Regions from separate parts of the Streptomyces sp. NPDC093984 genome, predicted to be linked through region 3. Evidence: riboswitches for the same ligand, from Rfam matches in the RefSeq annotation. Region 3 holds a riboswitch; each other region holds the start of a gene.

Region 1 (4,985 bases), on a different contig from region 3:
GTCCCGACCCCAGGAGCGCCGCCATGGCCCATCCCCACGTCCTGTTGTCCGCCGCCGTCTCCCTCGACGGCTTCCTGGACGACACCGGGCCCGAGCGGCTGCTGCTGTCCGGCCCGGAGGACTTCGACCGGGTCGACGAGGTGCGGGCGGGCAGCGACGCCATCCTCATCGGCGCGGGCACGCTGCGCACCGACAACCCCCGGCTGCTGGTCTACTCGGCCGAGCGGCGCGCGGCCCGCCTCGCCGCCGGGCTGCCGGAGTATCCGCTGAAGGTCACGGTCAGCGCGTCCGGGGACCTCGACCCGGAGGCCCGCTTCTGGCACACGGGCGGCGCGAAGACCGTCTACACGACGGACAAGGGCGCCCGGCGGCTGCGCGGTCTGCTTCCGGCGGACGTGGAGGTGGTCGCGCTCGGGCCGGACGTGGAGTGGCGGGCCGTGCTCGACCACCTCGGCGACGTGAAGGGCGTACGGCGGCTGATGGTCGAGGGCGGCGGGAGCGTGCACACGCGACTGCTCCAGCAGGGGCTCGCGGACGAGGTGCAGCTGGTGGTGGCGCCACTGTTCGTGGGGGAGCCGGACGCCCCGCGGATGTTCGGGCACGGCGCGTACCCGCCGGGGCGGATGCGGCTGGTGGAGACGCGCGCGGTCGGGGACGTGGTGCTGATGCGGTACGTGCCCACCGCGCCCGGCACCGGGAGGCTCGCCTCGGCCGCGGACCGGCGGTGGCTGGAGCTGGCCTGCGAGCTGGCGGACCGGTGCCCGCCGTCGGAGACCGCCTTCAGCGTCGGCGCGGTGGTCGTCGCGGCCGACGGCACGGAACTTGCGCGGGGCCACTCCCGGGAGGGCGGCGACCCCGTGGTGCACGCCGAGGAGGCGGCGCTGGCGAAGCTGGACCCGGCGGATCCGAGGCTGGCCTCCGCGACGGTGTACAGCAGCCTGGAACCGTGCGCCCGCCGCGCGTCCCGGCCCGCGCCCTGCGCCCGGCTGATCATCGAGGCGGGGGTACGACGGGTGGTGACGGCCTGGCGGGAACCGGACACGTTCGTCGCGTCGGCTGACGGGAACGCGCTGCTGGCGGCCGCGGGCGTGGACGTGGTGCTGCTGCCGGAGTACGAGGACCGGGCCAAGGCCCCGAACGCCCATCTGCTGCCCCCGGCCGACCGTTCCTGAGGAGCCTCCAAGGGGGCCAAGCAGCTCCGCGTACGGCCGGAAATCGCTGGTGGGACGGCATGGGGGTGAAACCCGTGCACTACCTGTCGCGCGCATGGCGTACACTGGAATCACCGACGCGGGGTGGAGCAGCTCGGTAGCTCGCTGGGCTCATAACCCAGAGGTCGCAGGTTCAAATCCTGTCCCCGCTACTGAAGGCCGAGGGCCGGAGTCCGAAAGGGCTCCGGCCCTCGGTGTTTCCCCGGCTCTCTTTCACCCACTGGCGGCTACTCCGCCCGGCCCACAGCGGTCGCCCCCCGCCGCCCTTCCGGGAAGCCTGGACGGGTGGTGCAGCAAGCAGGCGAGCGGTGGTCATGGGAGCAGGACGATCCCGACGAGCGGCGTGGGCCCGATGGGCCGTGTGAGGAGGAGGCCGAGGACCACGAGCGGTCGCGCGGGCGTCTCTCCGGCCGTCACGACGGGTCGGGCGGGCGTCCCTCCGGCCGTCACGACGGGCCGGGCGGGCGTCCCTCCGGCCGTCACGACCGGTCGGGCGGGCGTCCCTCCGACCGCGGCAACCGGTCCGCCGGGTGCCTCCCCGACCGCGAGGACCGCCTGTCGGGCCGATCCGGCCGATCCGCCCGGCTCCTCGGAGCCCCCGGAACCCCCGGAGCCCCCGTGCCCGACCCCGGCGCCCCGGTCTCCGCCCCCGGCGCGAGGCCCCTCCCGGTGCCGGCGCACGGAGGGGCCGAGGCGGAGGCCGCCACGGAGGCCGAGGAGCGGCGGATCTCGTACGCGCGGGCCTTTCTGCGGGCCCTGCCCGGGCTGCTGATCGTCGCCGGGGTCTGCTTCGACCTCTTCGCCCCGTTCGACTACGCGGCCGGCCCCCTCTTCACCGCCGCGCCGCTCGTCGCCGCGCCCCTGTTCTCGTTGCGCGGCACCGTTCTCACCGGCACGGCGGCCGTCGTCGTGGTCCTCGCGGTCCACCTCGGGCTCGGCGTGCTAGGAAAGGCGGGCGAGGTCACCGAGGTGGCCACGGTCGTCACCGTCGCCGCCCTCGCCGTCCTCATCAACGTTCTGGTCCGCCGCAACGTCGCCCGCCTCGCCTCCGCCCGCCAGATCGCCGAGGCCGCGCAGCGTGCGGTGCTGCCCGAACCCGCCGCCCGGATCGGCGGGCTGGACATCGCCGCCCGCTACGAGGCCGCGCAGGCCGACGCGTTCATCGGCGGCGACCTGTACACCGTCCAGGACTCCCCGCACGGGGTACGGCTCGTCGTCGGCGACGTGCGCGGCAAGGGCATGGGCGCCGTGACCGCCGTGGCCGTCGTGATCGGCGCCTTCCGGGAGGCCGCCGAACAGGAGCCGACACTCGAGGCCGTCGCCCAGCGCCTGGAGCGGGCGCTGTCACGCGACCGCGCCGGACGCGAGGGGCCCGACGCGTACGAGGGGTTCACCACCGCGGTCCTCGCCGAGATCCCGCACGGCTCCGGCGTCGTCCGCATCGTCAACCGCGGCCACCCCGCCCCGCTGCTCCTGCTCCCGGACGGTTCCCTGCGAGAACTTCAGGCCCGCGAGCCCGCGCTGCCGCTCGGCATGGGCGACCTCGGCGTCTGGCCCGACCGGGTGGAGGAGTGGGACTTCCCGCCCGGCTCGACGCTGCTCTTCCACACCGACGGCGTCTCGGAGGCACGGGACGCGCACGGCCGGTTCTACGACCCCGCCGTCCGCCTCGCGGGACGGGTCTTCCCCGGGCCCGGCGCCCTGCTGAGCACCGTCACGCGCGAGGTCGCCCGGCACACGGGTGGCCGCGGCACGGACGACATGGCTCTGCTGGCCGTGCGCCGGCCCGGGCGCCCCCTGAGCGCGGTGACGACGAGTGAGTGAGCCATGTCCTTCCGCATAACAACTGACGTACGGTCAATACCTATGAGGTCGCTGAGACGGGGGCGACTCGCCCGATTTCCTCCGTTCAGGCCATGAAAGTCCTGGTCGGCGGCGGGAACGGATCTGCCTGAACGGCTTGGAATACAGGCCTCGGGTCTATTAACGTTCGATAACGCAGCGCGGTCGTCCCAGCCGTCACCGAAGGCGGCTCCGTGCGCGCCTGCCGAATCCCGCGAGGGAACCGGGGAACCACCACCTTGGGGTGAATCACGCGGATACCGCCGTTCCGTACGGCCGGTATACGCGCGTAGGAGACCTTCCTGCTCCGAACCCGTCAGCTAACCCGGTAGGCGAGACGGAAGGAAAGGAGTGCGCCCACGTGGCGTTCAACCGGCCTGCCCAGAACACCTCGTTCGCCCCGAACGGTACTCAGACGCTCGACGTCGCACCCGGCATCGACGAGGGCCCCTGGGAGGAGTGGAACCCCACCGAGGACTCCATCCGCCCCGTCCGCGGCCGGCACCGCGTCGTCAAGCAGCGCGGGGGCGGGCTCGCCCGCAGCTCCACCGTCCTCGGCGTCGGTGTGATGGCCGCCGTCGGCGCGGGCGGCATGGCCACCGCGCAGTCCGGCAAGCCGCCCGTGTCCATATCCCTGCCGGACCTCTCCTCGGTCACGGAATCCGCCAAGGCGCTCATCGGCGACGACTCCGGCGCCCCCAAGAGCTCGGCCACCGCTCTCAGCAGCGTCGGCCGGACCGACGCCGGGGAGGCCACCGACGCCGCCGGTTCGAAGGGCGCGGGCGAGGCGCTGCGCGCACGGATCATCCAGCAGGCCGAGTCCCAGCAGGACCGGATCGCGCAGGCGGCGGCGCAGGCCGCCGAGGACGCCGCCGTGAAGAAGGCCGCCGCCGCGGCGGCCAAGGCGCAGGACGACGCGCAGGCCAAGGCCGCCGCCGAGAAGAAGCAGGCGCAGGAGGCCGCGCGGCTCGCCGCACTCGCCCGGCAGTTCACGCTGCCGACCTCCTCCTACACCCTCACCTCCCGCTTCGGCGACGCCGGTGCCATGTGGTCCTCCGGCTTCCACACCGGCCTGGACTTCGCCGCGCCCACCGGCACGCTCATCAAGGCCGTCCACAGCGGCACGATCACGGAGGCGGGCTGGGCCGGCTCCTACGGCTACCGCACGATCCTCACCCTCGACGACGGCACCGAGCTGTGGTTCTGCCACCAGTCGTCGATCAGCGTCACGGTCGGGCAGAAGGTCAGCACGGGCGACGTCATCGGCCGCGTGGGCGCGACCGGCAACGTCACCGGGCCGCACCTGCACCTGGAGGTCCACCCGAACGGCGGCGCCGCCATCGACCCGCTGGCCTGGCTGCGCGGCAAGGGCCTCAACCCCTGACCCCACCCCCGCGAAGAGCCTGATCGTTTGCAAGATCTTTGCGGGCTTCCCGGAAGACGCCGGCCCGGTCCGGGCGTTGGCACAGGGCATGACTTCTCTTCGCAAGCTGGGCTCTTCCGATCTCGAGGTCTTCCCGCTGTCCCTCGGCGGCAACGTCTTCGGCTGGACCGCCGACGAGACGCAGTCCTTCGCCGTCCTCGACGCATACACGGAGGCGGGCGGGAACTTCCTCGACACGGCCGACTCGTACTCGGCCTGGGTGCCGGGCAACAAGGGCGGCGAGTCCGAGACCATCATCGGCAAGTGGGTGAAGGCGCGCGGCAACCGTTCCGACGTGGTCATCGCGACCAAGGTCAGCCAGCACCCCGACTACCAGGGCCTGACCGCCGCCAACATCAAGGCCGCGGCCGACGCGTCCCTGCGCCGTCTGGACACCGACTACATCGATCTCTACTACACGCACTTCGACAAGCCGGAGGTGCCGGTCGAGGAGATCATCGGCGCGCTCGACGAGCTGGTGAAGGCGGGCAAGGTGCGCGCCATCGCCG
Region 2 (4,985 bases), on a different contig from region 3:
TCGGCTACGAGCTGCTGGCGCTGGCCGCGCGCGCGGAGGCGGAGGGCGTGGACCCGGAGGCGGCCCTGCGCGCGGCGGCACGCGCGTACCGGGACGCGATCCGGGAGGTGGAGAGCGGGGGCTCGAAGAAGTGAACGGCCAGTCCGCCTCCCCGGCCCCCGAACTGTTCACCTGGGAGTTCGCCGCCGACCCGTACCCCGCCTACGCCTGGCTGCGGGAGCACGCCCCCGTGCACCGGACGAGGCTGCCGAGCGGTGTGGAGGCCTGGCTGGTCACCCGGTACGCGGACGCCAAGCAGGCCCTCGCCGACCCGCGGCTGAGCAAGAACCCGGCGCATCACGACGAGCCCGCGCACGCCAAGGGCAAGACCGGCATCCCCGGCGAGCGCAAGGCCGAGCTGATGACCCATCTGCTCAACATCGACCCGCCGGACCACACCCGGCTGCGCCGGCTCGTCTCCAAGGCCTTCACGCCCCGGCGTGTCGCGGAGTTCGCGCCGCGGGTCCAGGAACTCACCGACCAGCTCATCGACCGGTTCGCGGGCAGGGGAGAGGCCGACCTCATCCACGAGTTCGCCTTCCCGCTCCCCATCTACGCCATCTGCGACATGCTCGGCGTCCCGCGCGAGGACCAGGACGACTTCCGGGACTGGGCCGGGATGATGATCCGCCACGGGGGAGGACCGAGGGGCGGCGTCGCACGGTCCGTGAAGAAGATGCGCGGCTACCTCGCCGACCTCATCCACCGCAAGCGCCTGGCGCTGCCCGCCGAGCCCGGCCCCGGCGAGGACCTCATCTCCGGGCTGATCCGCGCCTCCGACCACGGCGAGCACCTCACCGAGAACGAGGCCGCCGCGATGGCCTTCATCCTGCTCTTCGCCGGGTTCGAGACCACCGTCAACCTCATCGGGAACGGCACGTTCGCGCTCCTCGGGCACCCCGGGCAGCGGGCCCGTCTGCAGCGGTCGCTCGCCGCCGGGGAACGCGACCTGCTGGAGACGGGCGTCGAGGAGCTGCTGCGCTACGACGGCCCGGTGGAGCTGGCCACCTGGCGGTTCGCCACAAGGCCGCTCACCATCGGCGGGCAGGACATCGCCCCCGGCGACCCCGTCCTGGTGGTCCTGGCCGCCGCGGACCGGGACCCGTCGCGGTTCGCCGACCCGGACGTCCTCGACCTCTCCCGCCGCGACAACCAGCACCTCGGGTACGGGCACGGCATCCACTACTGCCTGGGCGCGCCCCTGGCCCGCCTGGAGGGACAGACGGCGCTCGCCACGCTCCTGACGCGCCTGCCGGACCTGCGGCTCGCGGTCGACCCGTCCGCGTTGCGCCGGCGCGGCGGACTCATCATGCGGGGCCTGCGCACGCTGCCCGTGGCGTTCACACCGGTACCGGAGAAAGGTCACGAAGCTCCCGCCGACATCCGGACATGACATGCGAACACTCCGACGGTCACAAGAAGATGACAGGATCTCACCTCTGTGATCTTCACGTGATCTGCGCTGCATTAACTTGTGACAAGCGATCTAGTGCCGATACGTTCACGCAGCAACGCGGCGGTCCGCACGCCACGGCCGTCGCGTCGGTCGATGCTGTCGTGTGAAAGGCAACCGCATGCTCTCCGGGAACGGTCGTCACCGTCGCCCCCGTCAGGCTCCGGCTCTCCTCGTCGCGGCAGGGGTGACCGGATCAGCGATCGCGATCCCGCTGCTCGGCGCCACCGGCGCGAGCGCGGCCACCGGCACCACCTGGGACCAGGTCGCGGAGTGCGTCAGCGGCGGCTCATGGAGCGCGGACACCGGCAACGGCCACTACGGCGGGCTGCAGTTGACGCAGGACGACTGGGACAAGTACGGCGGTCTCGACTACGCGCCGACCCCCGACCAGGCGAGCCGCTCGCAGCAGATCGCGGTCGCCGAGAAGGTCCTGGCGGCCCGGGGCGTCGGGGTCTGGGGCACCTGCGGCCTGCTGAACGGCCTGAGCAAGGACTCCGGCTCCGCCGACGTCGACACGGGTGTCGCCGGGGACTCGTCGTCCCACGGCGGATCGTCCTCCGATTCCGGCCTCGACTCCGGCCTGTCTGACTCGCCCGGATCGTCCGCGTCGACCACTTCGTCGCCTTCTTCATCCTCTTCATCCGCTTTGCCCTCCTCACCCTCGCCCTCGTCCGGGGGGTCGACCGCCGACACCGCCAAGAGCGCACAGGAGTCCGGTAGCGCGCCGACGGCCACGACGAAGGACGATGAGTCGGACAAGTCGGCACAGAACGATGCCTCCTCGGGGGCGAGTTCGGCCGAGGCCTCGGGTGCCGGCCGTCATCGCGGCGACAGCGCCGAGGAGAGTGCCGCGGGCGGCCGTACGTCGGACGCGTCCGGCCGGCACGCCTCACGCGGCACCGCGGACGCGCGCGACGCCGTCGACGGCTCGTACACCGTCCGCCCCGGGGACAATCTGTCGTCCATCGCCGACTCCCTTGACGTCAGCGGCGGATGGACGTCGCTGTACGAGGCGAACAAGCAGACGGTCGGTGCCGATCCGAACCTCATCCTCCCCGGTCAGAGCCTTGCCCTCGACGCCGACCCGACCGGCGGGTCGTCCTGAACTGCCCCTTGTATGGCGGAAGTTCGCGACCCACTTCGCGCTGAATGTCCTGTTTGGTGAAAGTGAGATATGGGTCTCATAAGCCCTGATCGTCTTTGAAATTCCGGCGATCGACTGCTTACGGTCGTGATCGCTCGCCACAGCGAGCCCCTGCGGTCGCAACGCCGAATCCTGCCAGCGGCCGTACGGGAACAGTCGTCGCGTCAAGCGCCGTAGGCAGGAGCGGGGGACCCAAGGTAGGCGCCGCGTCCGGGAGTTGACCGGAAGCGGCTCGGGGTGAAGCCGTGTCCCGCAAGGGGCACGGCCGGGCAACTCAACCGGCCCGAACCCGACAGCTCACCTCGCAGGCGTCGGTGAGGGGAACGAACCATGCTGTGTTCCGGCAACGGTAAGCACCGCCGCTCGTCCAAGGCCACCCGTGCCATCGCGCTCGCCGGTGTCGCCGGCGCTGCCATCGCAGGCCCGCTCCTCGCGGCCGGGAACGCCTCCGCGGCCACCGCCGCCCAGTGGGACGCCGTCGCCCAGTGCGAGTCCGGCGGCAACTGGCACATCAACACCGGCAACGGCTTCTACGGTGGTCTGCAGTTCACGAACTCCACCTGGGCCGCGTACGGCGGCACCGCCTACGCCTCCCGCGCCGACCTGGCCACCAAGGGCCAGCAGATAGCCGTCGCCGAGAAGGTCCTCGCGGGCCAGGGCAAGGGCGCCTGGCCGGTGTGCGGCAAGGGCCTGACCAGCGCCACGTACAACGGTTCCGCGGCCACCGGCTCCTCGAGCGGCGCGAAGAGCACCACCCCGAAGAGCACCACCACCCGCTCGACCGAGCAGCAGGCGGCCAACCGCTCCGCGCAGCGCCCGGCCCCGAAGAAGACCGTCACCACCCCGACCGGCCAGAAGGTCAAGAAGGGCGACGGCGAGTACAAGGTGGTCAAGGGCGACACCCTCAGCTCGATCGCCGCGAGCCACCACGTCCAGGGCGGCTGGAAGAAGCTCTTCGACCTGAACAAGGACATCGTCCAGGACGCCGACCTGATCTACCCGGGCCAGCAGCTGCACCTGAAGTGACAGCCACCCGGTAGCCGGACCGCGGCCCCTCCCAGTCGTGACCCCCACCGTGGGGGTCACGTGAGGGCCCACCCCCGTCCCCACGGGCTCCCCGCTCCGGTGCGTGTTCCCCCGTACGCGCCGGAGCGGGGCTTTCTGCTGTCCGGCCCCTTTGTCCTACGGCCCCTTTGTCCTCCGGTCCCTTGTCCTCCGGCCGCTTCGCCGCCCGGCCGCGCGGATTTCACCCCACCTTTCCCCGGCTCTTTGTTCCGGGCAGGAACAATGTGTACCGTCACCTTGTCCACGGGACGGTCGGTAGGCCGGCCGACAGCCCGGGGCGGTTAGGCTCTAGTCGCAAGGCACAGCCGCAAGGCAGACAGCCCCGCACTTCCAGCGTCACATCCAAGAAGGAGATGCTCGTGCCGTCCATCGACGTCGTCGTAGCCCGGGAAATCCTGGACTCCCGAGGCAACCCCACGGTCGAGGTCGAGGTCGGCCTCGACGACGGCAGCACGGGTCGTGCCGCCGTCCCGTCCGGCGCCTCCACCGGCGCCTTCGAGGCCATCGAGCTCCGCGACGGTGACCCCAACCGCTACCAGGGCAAGGGTGTCGAGAAGGCCGTCCTCGCCGTCATCGAGCAGATCGGCCCGGAGCTGGTCGGCTACGACGCCACCGAGCAGCGCCTGATCGACCAGGCGATGATGGACCTGGACGCCACCGACAACAAGGGCTCCCTCGGCGCCAACGCGATCCTCGGCGTCTCCCTCGCCGTCGCCCACGCCGCCTCCGAGGCCAGCGACCTGCCCCTGTTTCGCTACCTGGGCGGCCCGAACGCGCACCTGCTGCCGGTGCCGATGATGAACATCCTGAACGGCGGCTCGCACGCCGACTCCAACGTGGACATCCAGGAGTTCATGATCGCCCCGATCGGCGCGGAGTCCTTCTCCGAGGCGCTGCGCTGGGGCACCGAGGTCTACCACACGCTGAAGAAGGTCCTGAAGAGCAAGGGCCTCGCCACCGGCCTCGGCGACGAGGGCGGCTTCGCGCCGAACCTCGGCTCCAACCGCGAGGCCCTCGACCTCATCCTCGAGGCCATCAAGGAGGCCGGATACGCCCCCGGCCAGCAGATCGCCCTCGCCCTGGACGTCGCCGCCTCCGAGTTCTACAAGGACGGCAAGTACCTCTTCGAGGGCAAGGAGCGCTCCGCCGCCGAGATGACGGAGTACTACGAGGAGCTCGTCGCGGCCTACCCGCTCGTCTCCATCGAGGACCCGCTGTTCGAGGACGACTGGGCCGGCTGGAAGGTCATCACCGACAAGCTCGGCGACAAGGTCCAGCTGG
Region 3 (4,985 bases):
GGTCGGATTCCAGCAGCTCGCACAGGGCGACGTCCTCCGGCAGCCCGTGCCGCTGGGCCCGCTCGCGCAGGCGCAGGACCGGGAGGGTCGCGATGCCCTCGCGCAGGTCCGTCCCCGGTGTCTTGCCGGACTCGTGGGAGTCGGAGGCGATGTCCAGGACGTCGTCGGCCAGCTGGAACGCCACGCCGAGACGCTCGCCGTACTGCGTCAGCACGTCCACGACCGTCTCGTCGGCGCCCGACATCATCGCGCCGAAGCGGCACGCCACCGCCACCAGGGAGCCCGTCTTGCCGGCGAGGACGTCGAGGTAGTGCTCCACCGGGTCACGGCCGTCCCGCGGGCCCGCCGTCTCCAGGATCTGGCCGGTGACGAGCCGCTCGAACGCCTCCGCCTGGATGCGGACCGCCTCCGGGCCGAGGTCGGCCAGGATGTGGGACGCGCGGGCGAACAGGAAGTCGCCGGTGAGGACCGCCACCGAGTTGCCCCAGCGGCTGTTCGCGCTGGCCACCCCGCGCCGCACATCGGCCTCGTCCATCACGTCGTCGTGGTACAGCGTGGCGAGGTGGGTGAGCTCCACGACCACGGCCGAGGGGACGACCCCCGGCGCGTACGGGTCACCGAACTGCGCCGCGAGCATGACGAGCAGCGGCCGGAACCGCTTCCCGCCCGCGCGTACGAGATGCTGCGCGGCCTCGGTGATGAAGGGCACCTCGCTCTTCGTGGCGTCGAGCAGCCCTTCCTCGACAGCGGCCAATCCGGCCTGGACATCGGCTTCCAGAGCCTGGTCCCGCACGCTCAGCCCGAACGGCCCGACGACGGTCACGTGAGGTCTCCTGTCTGCTGACGTCTGCTGACGATCACACGGTCGGTATCGAGGTCGGTCACTTGATCGATGGCGTCGCCTGGACGACTCGGCTCACCGAGTTTGTCGATCTGTCGCCGCCATCACTCAAGTCAGCGTATCCGGTCGGGTTTCGATCACCACGAGTGCCCGCTGTTCCAGGCCGGGCCGTATCGGATCACGAGAGGCATGTTCTTGATCAGGTGATACGAGCGGGTTTGGAGCGACATAGCGGAAAGCTGCCCCTCCCGGTGGCCGGCGACGCGCACCGGTCCCCTGAAACGCCCCCTCGCATCCCGCCTCCGGAGCAGCCCGGCACCCCCAAGGCCTCCGCAGGGTCACGCGGCCCCCGGCCGCCCCGCCCGGCACCATCACCCGGCCGGGCGCACACCCGGTCCTGACGGGGGCGCGCGGAACCCGAGGCACGCGCGCGTACAGATCCGCAGGGCGTGACGAGATGGCATGACGAGTGACGTCGGTCACGCCTTCGGATCCGGAGATGGAGAGTTCCCGTAGACCCGAACGATGTCCGAATTGCCGCAATTCGCCCCCATAAATACCGCCATCGAAGACGGACGCCGAACCTTTTGTCCGAATTGCCGCCCCAGGGCCCTGAATTACGGGTGGCGATCAAGGAAAGCGCGAGTGAGTTAGCTCACGCCGCCGGAAGGCGGTGCGGAGCATGCGGAATCTCAACTTCCCCTTTGCTTATGCCAAGTTGAACTCTGTTCAACAAAATGGATCACATCCCTTATTCCCGCATTTCATGGTCATTTACCTCGCAGTGTGACTTCCAGGCTTGTTCCCGACATGTGCTCTCGCATACCTTCCCAATCGATCCGAGCGGAACGCCGAATCCTGCCGCCGCCCGCGATCCATTGACCACCACGGCAGGAGCGGGGGACCCAGGTAAGTCGCCGGACCGGACACAGCGCCGGAACGGCTTGGGGTGAAGCCGATGCCTCGACACCGAGGACACGGCCGGGCACCTCCCAGCCCGAACCCGACAGCTCACCTCGCAGGCGCCGGAGAGGACTACGACATGCCCGCTTTCGCCCTGCCCGCACGCCGTCGGGACCGCCGCTCCAAGGCCGCGCGCCTCACCCGTGCCCTCGCTGTCGCGGGGACGGGTGCCGCCGTTCTGGCCCTTCCGGTCCTGGGAGCGACCAGCGCTTCCGCCGCGACCCCCACCTCCGCGACGACCACGACCGCCGCCGCCAAGACCGTGACGACGCGCGCCGGAAACCTCGACAGCTGGATCCGTCAGTCGCTGGTCGTCATGCGGCAGCACAGGATCCCCGGCTCCTACTACGGCATCTACCGCAACGTGATGCGCGAGTCGTCGGGCAACCCGTCCGCCATCAACCTCTGGGACTCCAACGCCCGGATGGGCATCCCGTCCAAGGGCCTCCTCCAGGTCATCGACCCGACCTTCCGCGCGTACCACGTGCCGGGCACGTCCTGGAACATCTACGACCCGGTGGCGAACATCACGGCCGCGTGCAACTACGCCGCCCACCGGTACGGCTCCATCGACAACGTCCACGGCGCGTACTGACGCTGTGCGCCGCGCGTACCGGGGCTGAGGCTGAAGCCGAGGTCTAGCGGCCCCTGAAGAGTCGTTCGAGGACGACGGCGATGCCGTCGTCCTCGTTCGATTTCGTGATCTCGTCGGCGACCGCCTTGAGTTCGGGGTGTGCGTTCGCCATGGCGACGCCGTGCGCGGCCCAGTCGAACATCGGGATGTCGTTCGGCATGTCACCGAACGCGATGGTCCGGGACGGCCCGAGGCCCAGATACTCGGCGGCGAGCGCGAGCCCCGTCGCCTTGGTGATGCCGCACGGCTGGAGTTCGACCGTGCCGGGCCCGGACATGGTGACCGTCGCCAGCGAACCGACCGCGCTGCGCGCCGCCGTCGCCAACTCGTCGTCGGTCAGGGTGTGATGGCGCAGCAGCACCTTGCTGATGGGCGCGCACCACAGGTCGTCGCGCCGCTGGACCCGCACCGCGGGCAGCGTGGGGTGCGGCATCCGGTAGCCGGGTTCGATGAGCGTGAGCCCGTCCACGCCGTCCTGGTCGACGGCCGCGTACACCTGCCCCACCTCGGCCTCGATCTTGCCGAGCGCGGTCTCGGCCAACTCCCGGTCCAGGGTGACGGAGAACAGCAGCCGGTCCGCGCCGGCGTCGTACACCTGCGCGCCCTGTCCGCACACCGCGAGCCCCCTGCCGCCCAGGTCGTCGAGCAGCGGCCGCACCCTGGGGGCCGGACGCCCCGTCACCACGAGGTGCTGCACGCCGGCCGCGGCGGCCCGCGCCAGCGCGTCCCTGGACCGGTCGGAGAGCGTGTCGTCACCGCGCAGCAGCGTCCCGTCCAGGTCAGTGGCGATGAGTGAATATGCGAGGGGTGCGGCCATGATCAGAGAATACGGATGGAACACCCCCGCCATTCACCGCGAACCAACTGACGTCCGGCCACCAGTCGTGAACCGGCCGACCCACGGCTGACCCACGACTGACCCACGGCCGGCCTCCGGGCCCCCTGCCGATAACCGGCCGACCTCCGGGCGTCTGTCGACCGCCGGCCGATCTCCGGCCCTCCTGCCGAGAACCGGTCGGCATCCGACTCCACAACCGTGACCCTTCCGAGGGGAAGGGCCACGGGGTGCTCCGGTGGCCGGCCGGTGTCAGCCGTGAGCCGTCGCCAGGTGCTTCGCCAGGCGCGGCGACGCGAACTCCGTGCCGCAGACGAATCGCATCACCGGCCCGTACGAGGCCGCCGCCGGCAGGCCCGTGAAGTACAGGCCCGGGACCGAGGACACATAGCCCGCGCCGAGCTTCGGGGCGCCCCGGCTCACCGCCAGCCGTGTGCGCAGTTCGTGGCCCAGGAAGTCCATCGCGGAGATGTCCACGCGGTAGCCGGTCGCGGCGATGACGTGGTCCGCGGTCATCTTCTCCGTGCGGCCCGTGTGGGTCCGGACCGTCAGGGCCGGGCTGCCGTCCGCCACGGACGCACGGATGATCCCTTCGACCTCACGCACCTGCACGTTCTCCTGGAAGCGGTCGCGCAGCCACCACGCGCCGAGCGGGCCGAGGACGCGACGCACCAGGTAGTGGCGGGTCTGGGTGGGCAGGAAGCGGTACGGGTGGGGGTAGTAGCTGAGCGCCCACAGGGACCAGGCACGGCCGAAGGGCGACTCGGGGCGCAGCTTCGGCTGGTCCCACGGGGGAGCGCCGAAGGCGACCTTGCCGCTCCCGCGCGCCACCACGCGCACCCGTGCGCCCGCCTCGGCCGCCAGCGCCGCCGTCTCCAGCGCGGACTGGCCGGCGCCGACGACCAGCAGCTCCTTGCCGGAGAACCTGCTGAGGTCATGGTGCTGGGAGCTGTGCGAGACCGGGCCGGTGGGCGTGGGGCCGTCGGCTGCCGCGGCGGCCAGCTCCGGCGGGAGGTGGGCGAGGCCCGACAGGCCGGTCGCCACCACGACCGCCCGAGCGGTGAACAACTCGCCCGAGTCCAGCTTGAGATCGAAGCCACCGCCCTTGCGGCGGTCCACGGAGACCACCCGGACCCGCTCCAGTTCGGGCACCAGCTTCTGCTGGAACCACTCCCCGTACGCGATGAACGTCTCGACCGGGATGATGTCCTCGTCCGTCACCAGCCGGCGGACGCCCGCCGCGTCGCAGTAGTCGGCCAGGGTGTGGCCGCGCTGGGGCGCGTCGATGCTCGAGGCGACCGGGGTGGACTTCAGGAGCATGCCCGCGGGCATGTTGTCGCGCCAGCTGACCATGGGTTCGCCGAAGACGCGGACCGGGATGCCGCGCCCCCGCAGATGGGCGGCGGTGGACAGGCCGAACGGCCCGGCGCCGATGACTGCTACCGGTTGAATCACGAAGTCCCTCCCCAGGACGCTACGTGCCTACTTCGTGGTGGAGCGTGTACGCGTGCGGCGTACCGGTCGTACGCCTCCACGTACCGGCCGTACGCCTACGACGTACGGGTCGTGCCGCCGCGGCGGTTGGTCCGCCACAGCTGATACAGGTGCTTCGCGCCCGGCCGCACGAAGCGCGCGAGCATCGTGACGAACGGCAGCGGGTCGTCCCCCGCGAACCAGGCCAGTTCCGTGCCGCTCGCACGGGCCGGTGCGTG
Region 4 (4,985 bases), on a different contig from region 3:
CTGAGCAGCTCCATCACCTCGGGGGAGTACGCGTCGGGCGACGAGCCGTTGCGGCGCACCTTGTAGCGGCGGTGCTTCGCGTTCGACTCCAGGTAGTCCGCGACGATCGCCTCACGCTCGACCCCGAGGGCGAGGAGCGTCACCGCGATCGAGAGCCCCGCGCGGTCCTTGCCCGCGGCACAGTGCATCAGCGCGGGGACGCTGTCCTCGGCCAGCGCGTGCAGCACCTGGGAGTGCTCGGCCGTGCGCTCCTTGATGATCGTGCGGTACGACAGGATCATCCTGTTCTCCGCCTTGCCGTCGGCGAGCAGCGCGCGCAGCTGCTCCAGGTCGCCGTCGCGGACCATCTTCCAGAACTCGGCGCCGTGCGCCGGGTCGGTCAGCGGCAGGTTGACGTTCCGCACGCCGGGCAGCTCGACGTCCGGGCCCTCCAGCTTCTTGTCCGCCGCGTTGCGGAAGTCGAAGATCGTGTGCAGGCCCAGTGAGGTGAGGAATGCCGCGTCCCGCTCCGTCGCGTGCGCGAGGTGGCCGCTGCGGAAGAGCACTCCGCGCCGCACCCGCCGCCCGTCCACGGTCGGCAGGCCACCCACGTCGCGGAAGTTGCGTACGCCGGTCAGCTCGGGCTCGGTAGACGGGACCTGCTGCGTCACGAGGGCTCCTCCCATCCGTCCGCCGGCGCTGTTCGCCGGCGGGCCGCGCCTCGACGATACGGCACCGTGTGATCAGGCGATCGTCCCCGGCAGGCGCCCGCGTGACGGACAGGCGTTGCCCCCGAGGCACCTCACACCCGATGATGTTGAGGCCTGATCGCACCTGTTCGAATCTGTGGGGGCATGTGATGCTGGAGATCGCCGCGGACGGCCGCACCTGGCTGCTGTCAGGGCCCACGAGCAGCTACGCCCTGCGGCTCGCCGAGGACGACACGCTGCTGCACCTGCACTGGGGCCCGCGGATCGCCCTCGCCGACGCCGAGGCGCTCGCGGCCCTGCCGGCACCGCCGTACCGGCCCTTCGAGTCCCCGCTCGACGGCCGCGAGGAGTACCCGGTCGAGGGCGGCCCCCGTTTCGTGCGCCCCGCCCTGTCCGTGCGCACCGAGGAGCGCCGCGGCACGGAGTGGGCGTTCGAGGCGTACGAGGCCGACGGCGACGAACTGCGGCTGCGCTTCACCGACGCCGGACTCCTGATCATCCTCCACTACCGGATGCGCGGCGATGTCGTAGAGCGCTGGGTGACCCTCGCCAACGACGGCCCCGCCCCCGCCGAACTCCTCCGCGCCGACTCCGCCACCTGGACCCTGCCCGAGCGCGAGGGCTGGCGCCTCTCCCACCTGCACGGGCGCTGGGCGGCCGAGTCCCGGCTGGTGCGGTCCGACCTCACCCACGGCGAGAAGGTCATCGGCAGCCGCCGCGGCCACACCGGTCACCAGCACCTGCCGTGGGTCGCGCTGGACACGGACGCCACCGAGGAGAGCGGCGAGGTCTACGGCTGCGTGCTCGCCTGGTCGGGCACCTGGCGGATCGCCGTCGCCCAGCTCCCGGACGCCCGGGTGCAGATCACCGGCGGCGCCGGGTACGACGACTCGGGTCTGCTGCTCCTCGCGCCGGGGGAGACGTACACCACCCCCGTCTTCGCGGGACTGTGGAGCGACGGCGGCCACGGCGGCGCGAGCCGTGCCTGGCACGCCTACCAGCGCGCGCACATCGTCCCGGACGCCGACCGGGACCGCCCCGTGCTCTACAACTCCTGGGAGGCCACCGAGTTCGACATCTCCGAGGAGCAGCAGGGGGCGCTGGCGCGGCGGGCGGCGGCCATAGGGGTGGAGCTGTTCGTGGTCGACGACGGCTGGTTCGGCACCCGTACCAGCGACCGCGCCGGGCTCGGCGACTGGCGGCCCAACCCGGACCGCTTCCCCTCCGGCATCAAACCGCTCGCCGACTACGTGCACGCCCTCGGCATGCAGTTCGGCATCTGGGTCGAGCCCGAGATGGTCAACCCGGACAGCGACCTCTACCGCGCCCACCCCGACTGGGTGCAGTACCAGCCGGGGCGGAAGCGGACGGAGTTCCGCAACCAGCTCGTGCTCAACCTCGCCCGCGAGGACGTCCAGGAGTACCTCTGGGAGCAGCTCGACGCCCTGCTCTCCAGCGCCCCGATCGACTATGTGAAGTGGGACTTCAACCGCTGCTTCACCGACGCCGGCTGGCCCGGCGAGCCCTACCCGCAGCGACTGTGGGTCGACCACGTGCGCGCCTTCTACGCCCTGCTGGACCGGCTGCGGGCCGCGCACCCCCATGTCGCCTTCGAGTCCTGCTCGGGCGGCGGCGGACGTGTCGACCTGGGCGTCATGAGCCGTACGGACCAGGTGTGGACCTCCGACAACACCGACCCGCTCGACCGACTCGCCATCCAGCACGGCTTCAGCCAGATCCATCCGGCCCGGGTGATGGCCGCCTGGGTCACCGACAGTCCGAACGCGATGCTCAACGGGCGGGTGAGCGCGCTGCGCTTCCGGTTCGTCAGCGCCATGGCCGGGGTGCTCGGTGTCGGCGGCGACCTCGCGCAGTGGACCGAGGAGGAGCTGGCCGAAGCGCGGGACTGGGTCGGCCTCTACAAGGAGATCCGGCCCGTGGTCCAGCGCGGTGACCTGTACCGGCTGCGGCCGCCGGCGGGCGGGTTGAGCGCGGTGCAGTACGTCCTCGGCGACGAGAGCGTCGTCCTCGCCTGGCTCCAGGCACAGCACTACGGCGAGCCGGTCGCCCCGCTGCGGCTGCGCGGCCTGGACCCGGCGGCGACGTACGAATGCCGGGAAACCGGCGAACTGCACCGGGGCGCGGTCCTTCTGCATCATGGGCTGCGGCCCGCGCTGCGCGGTGACTTCGATGCGACGGTCATCCGGCTGCGCCGGATCTGAATCTGCGTCTGAATTTGAAATCGTCGTGCCCGGATTGACTGATTCCTTGTAACTCGGCCTGGATGAAGGGCTTCTGAAGAGCCGGCACGTGAGCAGTGTCATAGGCGTGACGCTCCGCTGTTGCCATGTGCATGTAATTCGGTGATTGTCCAGGGAAATGGTGAAGCCCCGAGCCGCCGGATCGACGGAGCGTCACCGGGGGCTTGCGGTGAGGAGCATGAGAAAGGTGCGCGCCGGGAGGCGAACAGTTGTCGCTGCGCGTCCTGTTCGCTTACGTTCCCCATCCATCCGGACGGAACGCCGAATCCTGCCGCCGCCCGGAGCCCGCACACACACCCATGCCCGGCAGGAGCGGGGGACCCACAGGAACCATGCCTGTTCCGGTCTCCGGAACGGCTAGGGGTAAAGCCGTGCGTGAGCACGGCCGGACATCTCCAGTCCGCACCCGACAGCTCACCTCGCAGGCGCCGGAGAGGAATTCACCATGCCCGCGAAGGGTAAGCACCGCCGTCCCAAGCCCCGGCGTTTCACCCGTTCCCTCGCCGTCGCCGGAACCGGCGGCGCCGCGCTCGCGCTGCCCCTGGTCGGGGCGGCCGAAGCCCATGCCGCCACCCCGGCCTCGTCCGTTGCCGAGAAGGCCGCCACCGCCTCCCAGGAGACCGCCACCGCTTCCCAGGGGATTGCCACCGCTGCCGAGAAGGCCGCCACCGCGGTTCCCGTCACCGTGAAGCAGGGTGCGGACCGGGCGACCGGCAGCAGGACCTACACGGTCGAGGCCGGCGACTGGCTGGAGAAGATCGCCCGCGAACAGCACGTCGACGGCGGTTGGCACAGGCTCTACGAGGACAACCGCTCGGCCGTCGGCTCCGACCCGTCGCTCATCCACCCGGGGCTGAAGCTGACGTTGGACGGCGCCCGGGCCGCGACGAGGACGACCACCCCGCCGGCCGCAAAGTCCAAGCCGTCCAGGGCCGTCACGAGGAAGGCCGCCAGGACCGCCACGGTCTCCGCCGGTTTCACCCTGCCCGTCACGGGTGCCGTCCTCGGCACCGGTTACCACGTCGCGGGCGGCATGTGGTCCAGCGGCCACCACACCGGAGTGGACTTCGTCGTCCCGACCGGCACCAGCGTGCAGGCCGTCGCCGCGGGCACCGTGGTCGCCGCCGGCTGGGGCGGCGCGTACGGCAACCAGGTCGTCATCAGGCTCGCCGACGGCCGCTACGCCCAGTACGCCCACCTGTCCCACATCTCCGTCGCCGCCGGCCAGACCGTCGCCGAGGGGCAGCAGGTCGGCCGGTCCGGCGCGACCGGCAATGTCACCGGACCGCATCTGCACTTCGAGATCCGCACGACCCCCGACTACGGGTCGGACGTCGACCCGGTGGCCTACCTGCGCTCCCACGGCGTGACCGTCGGCTGACGCCACCCGCCGCGATTTTCCGCGAGGCCGGGCCCCGTTGGGGGTCCGGCCTCCGGCGTTCACGCGGTCTCGACAGGAGTGCGACCACGGCCCACAGTGATCGGGAGCAAGCGCTTTCTGAATGTGCCGCCGCGCCCACCCAAGGAGTCGTACCGCATGACGACCACTCGCAGAGCCTTCGGAGCACTCGCCTCCGGTGCCGCCCTGGCCGCGCTCGCACCGGCCGCGACCGCGAACGCCGCGCCCCGCCACCGCCGGGGGCGACTCCTCGCGTACGACGACTTCCGGCACGGACTCGGACAGTGGGCCGTGGAACTGCAGGACGGCGGCACGGTCACGGCCGACCGCGGGGTGCTCGACATCGACGTACCGAGCGGCGCCACGGTCTGGTTCCGGCAGCGGCTCCAGGGGCCGTACGTCCTCGGGTACACGGCGACCGCGGTCTCGGCCGGCGGCGCGAACGACCGTGTCTCCGACCTCAACAACTTCTGGAACGCCGTCGACGTCCGCTCCCCGGACGACCTGTTCGCCACCCCGCGGGGCGGCGCCCTGGCCGAGTACGACTACCTGAAGACGTACTACGTGGGCTACGGCGCCAACTCCAACACCACGACACGAATGCGCCGCTACGTGGGCGAGCCGGGCGTCCGCCCG

Evidence for each region. A riboswitch is a leader RNA that binds a small molecule or an ion and turns the genes downstream of it on or off. The one in region 3 is predicted to bind cyclic di-AMP.
Region 1: another riboswitch for cyclic di-AMP. It lies ahead of ACIRC0_RS19395 (M23 family metallopeptidase); the one in region 3 lies ahead of ACIRC0_RS08385 (transglycosylase SLT domain-containing protein).
Region 2: another riboswitch for cyclic di-AMP. It lies ahead of ACIRC0_RS30780 (transglycosylase family protein); the one in region 3 lies ahead of ACIRC0_RS08385 (transglycosylase SLT domain-containing protein).
Region 4: another riboswitch for cyclic di-AMP. It lies ahead of ACIRC0_RS03060 (peptidoglycan DD-metalloendopeptidase family protein); the one in region 3 lies ahead of ACIRC0_RS08385 (transglycosylase SLT domain-containing protein).

Annotation. Positions count from the first base shown of each region.
Region 1 is NZ_JBIWIM010000004.1:743,592-748,576, forward strand. Features, by position in the region: gene ACIRC0_RS19380 (dihydrofolate reductase family protein) at 24-1,172, shown strand; tRNA gene ACIRC0_RS19385 (tRNA-Met) at 1,290-1,363, shown strand; gene ACIRC0_RS19390 (PP2C family protein-serine/threonine phosphatase) at 1,830-3,035, shown strand; cyclic di-AMP (ydaO/yuaA leader) riboswitch at 3,247-3,403, shown strand; gene ACIRC0_RS19395 (M23 family metallopeptidase) at 3,415-4,437, shown strand; gene ACIRC0_RS19400 (aldo/keto reductase) at 4,526-4,985, shown strand, end outside.
Region 2 is NZ_JBIWIM010000011.1:37,225-42,209, reverse strand. Features, by position in the region: gene ACIRC0_RS30795 (nucleoside triphosphate pyrophosphohydrolase) at 1-134, shown strand, start outside; gene ACIRC0_RS30790 (cytochrome P450) at 131-1,432, shown strand; gene ACIRC0_RS30785 (transglycosylase family protein) at 1,614-2,600, shown strand; cyclic di-AMP (ydaO/yuaA leader) riboswitch at 2,799-2,965, shown strand; gene ACIRC0_RS30780 (transglycosylase family protein) at 2,970-3,665, shown strand; gene eno (phosphopyruvate hydratase) at 4,058-4,985, shown strand, end outside.
Region 3 is NZ_JBIWIM010000002.1:126,939-131,923, reverse strand. Features, by position in the region: gene ACIRC0_RS08390 (polyprenyl synthetase family protein) at 1-823, opposite strand, end outside; cyclic di-AMP (ydaO/yuaA leader) riboswitch at 1,715-1,879, shown strand; gene ACIRC0_RS08385 (transglycosylase SLT domain-containing protein) at 1,884-2,399, shown strand; gene ACIRC0_RS08380 (HAD family hydrolase) at 2,443-3,255, opposite strand; gene ACIRC0_RS08375 (FAD-dependent oxidoreductase) at 3,526-4,728, opposite strand; gene ACIRC0_RS08370 (ATP-grasp domain-containing protein) at 4,824-4,985, opposite strand, start outside.
Region 4 is NZ_JBIWIM010000001.1:646,709-651,693, reverse strand. Features, by position in the region: gene ACIRC0_RS03070 (tyrosine-protein phosphatase) at 1-650, opposite strand, end outside; gene ACIRC0_RS03065 (alpha-galactosidase) at 839-2,911, shown strand; cyclic di-AMP (ydaO/yuaA leader) riboswitch at 3,235-3,391, shown strand; gene ACIRC0_RS03060 (peptidoglycan DD-metalloendopeptidase family protein) at 3,396-4,331, shown strand; gene ACIRC0_RS03055 (DUF6250 domain-containing protein) at 4,488-4,985, shown strand, end outside.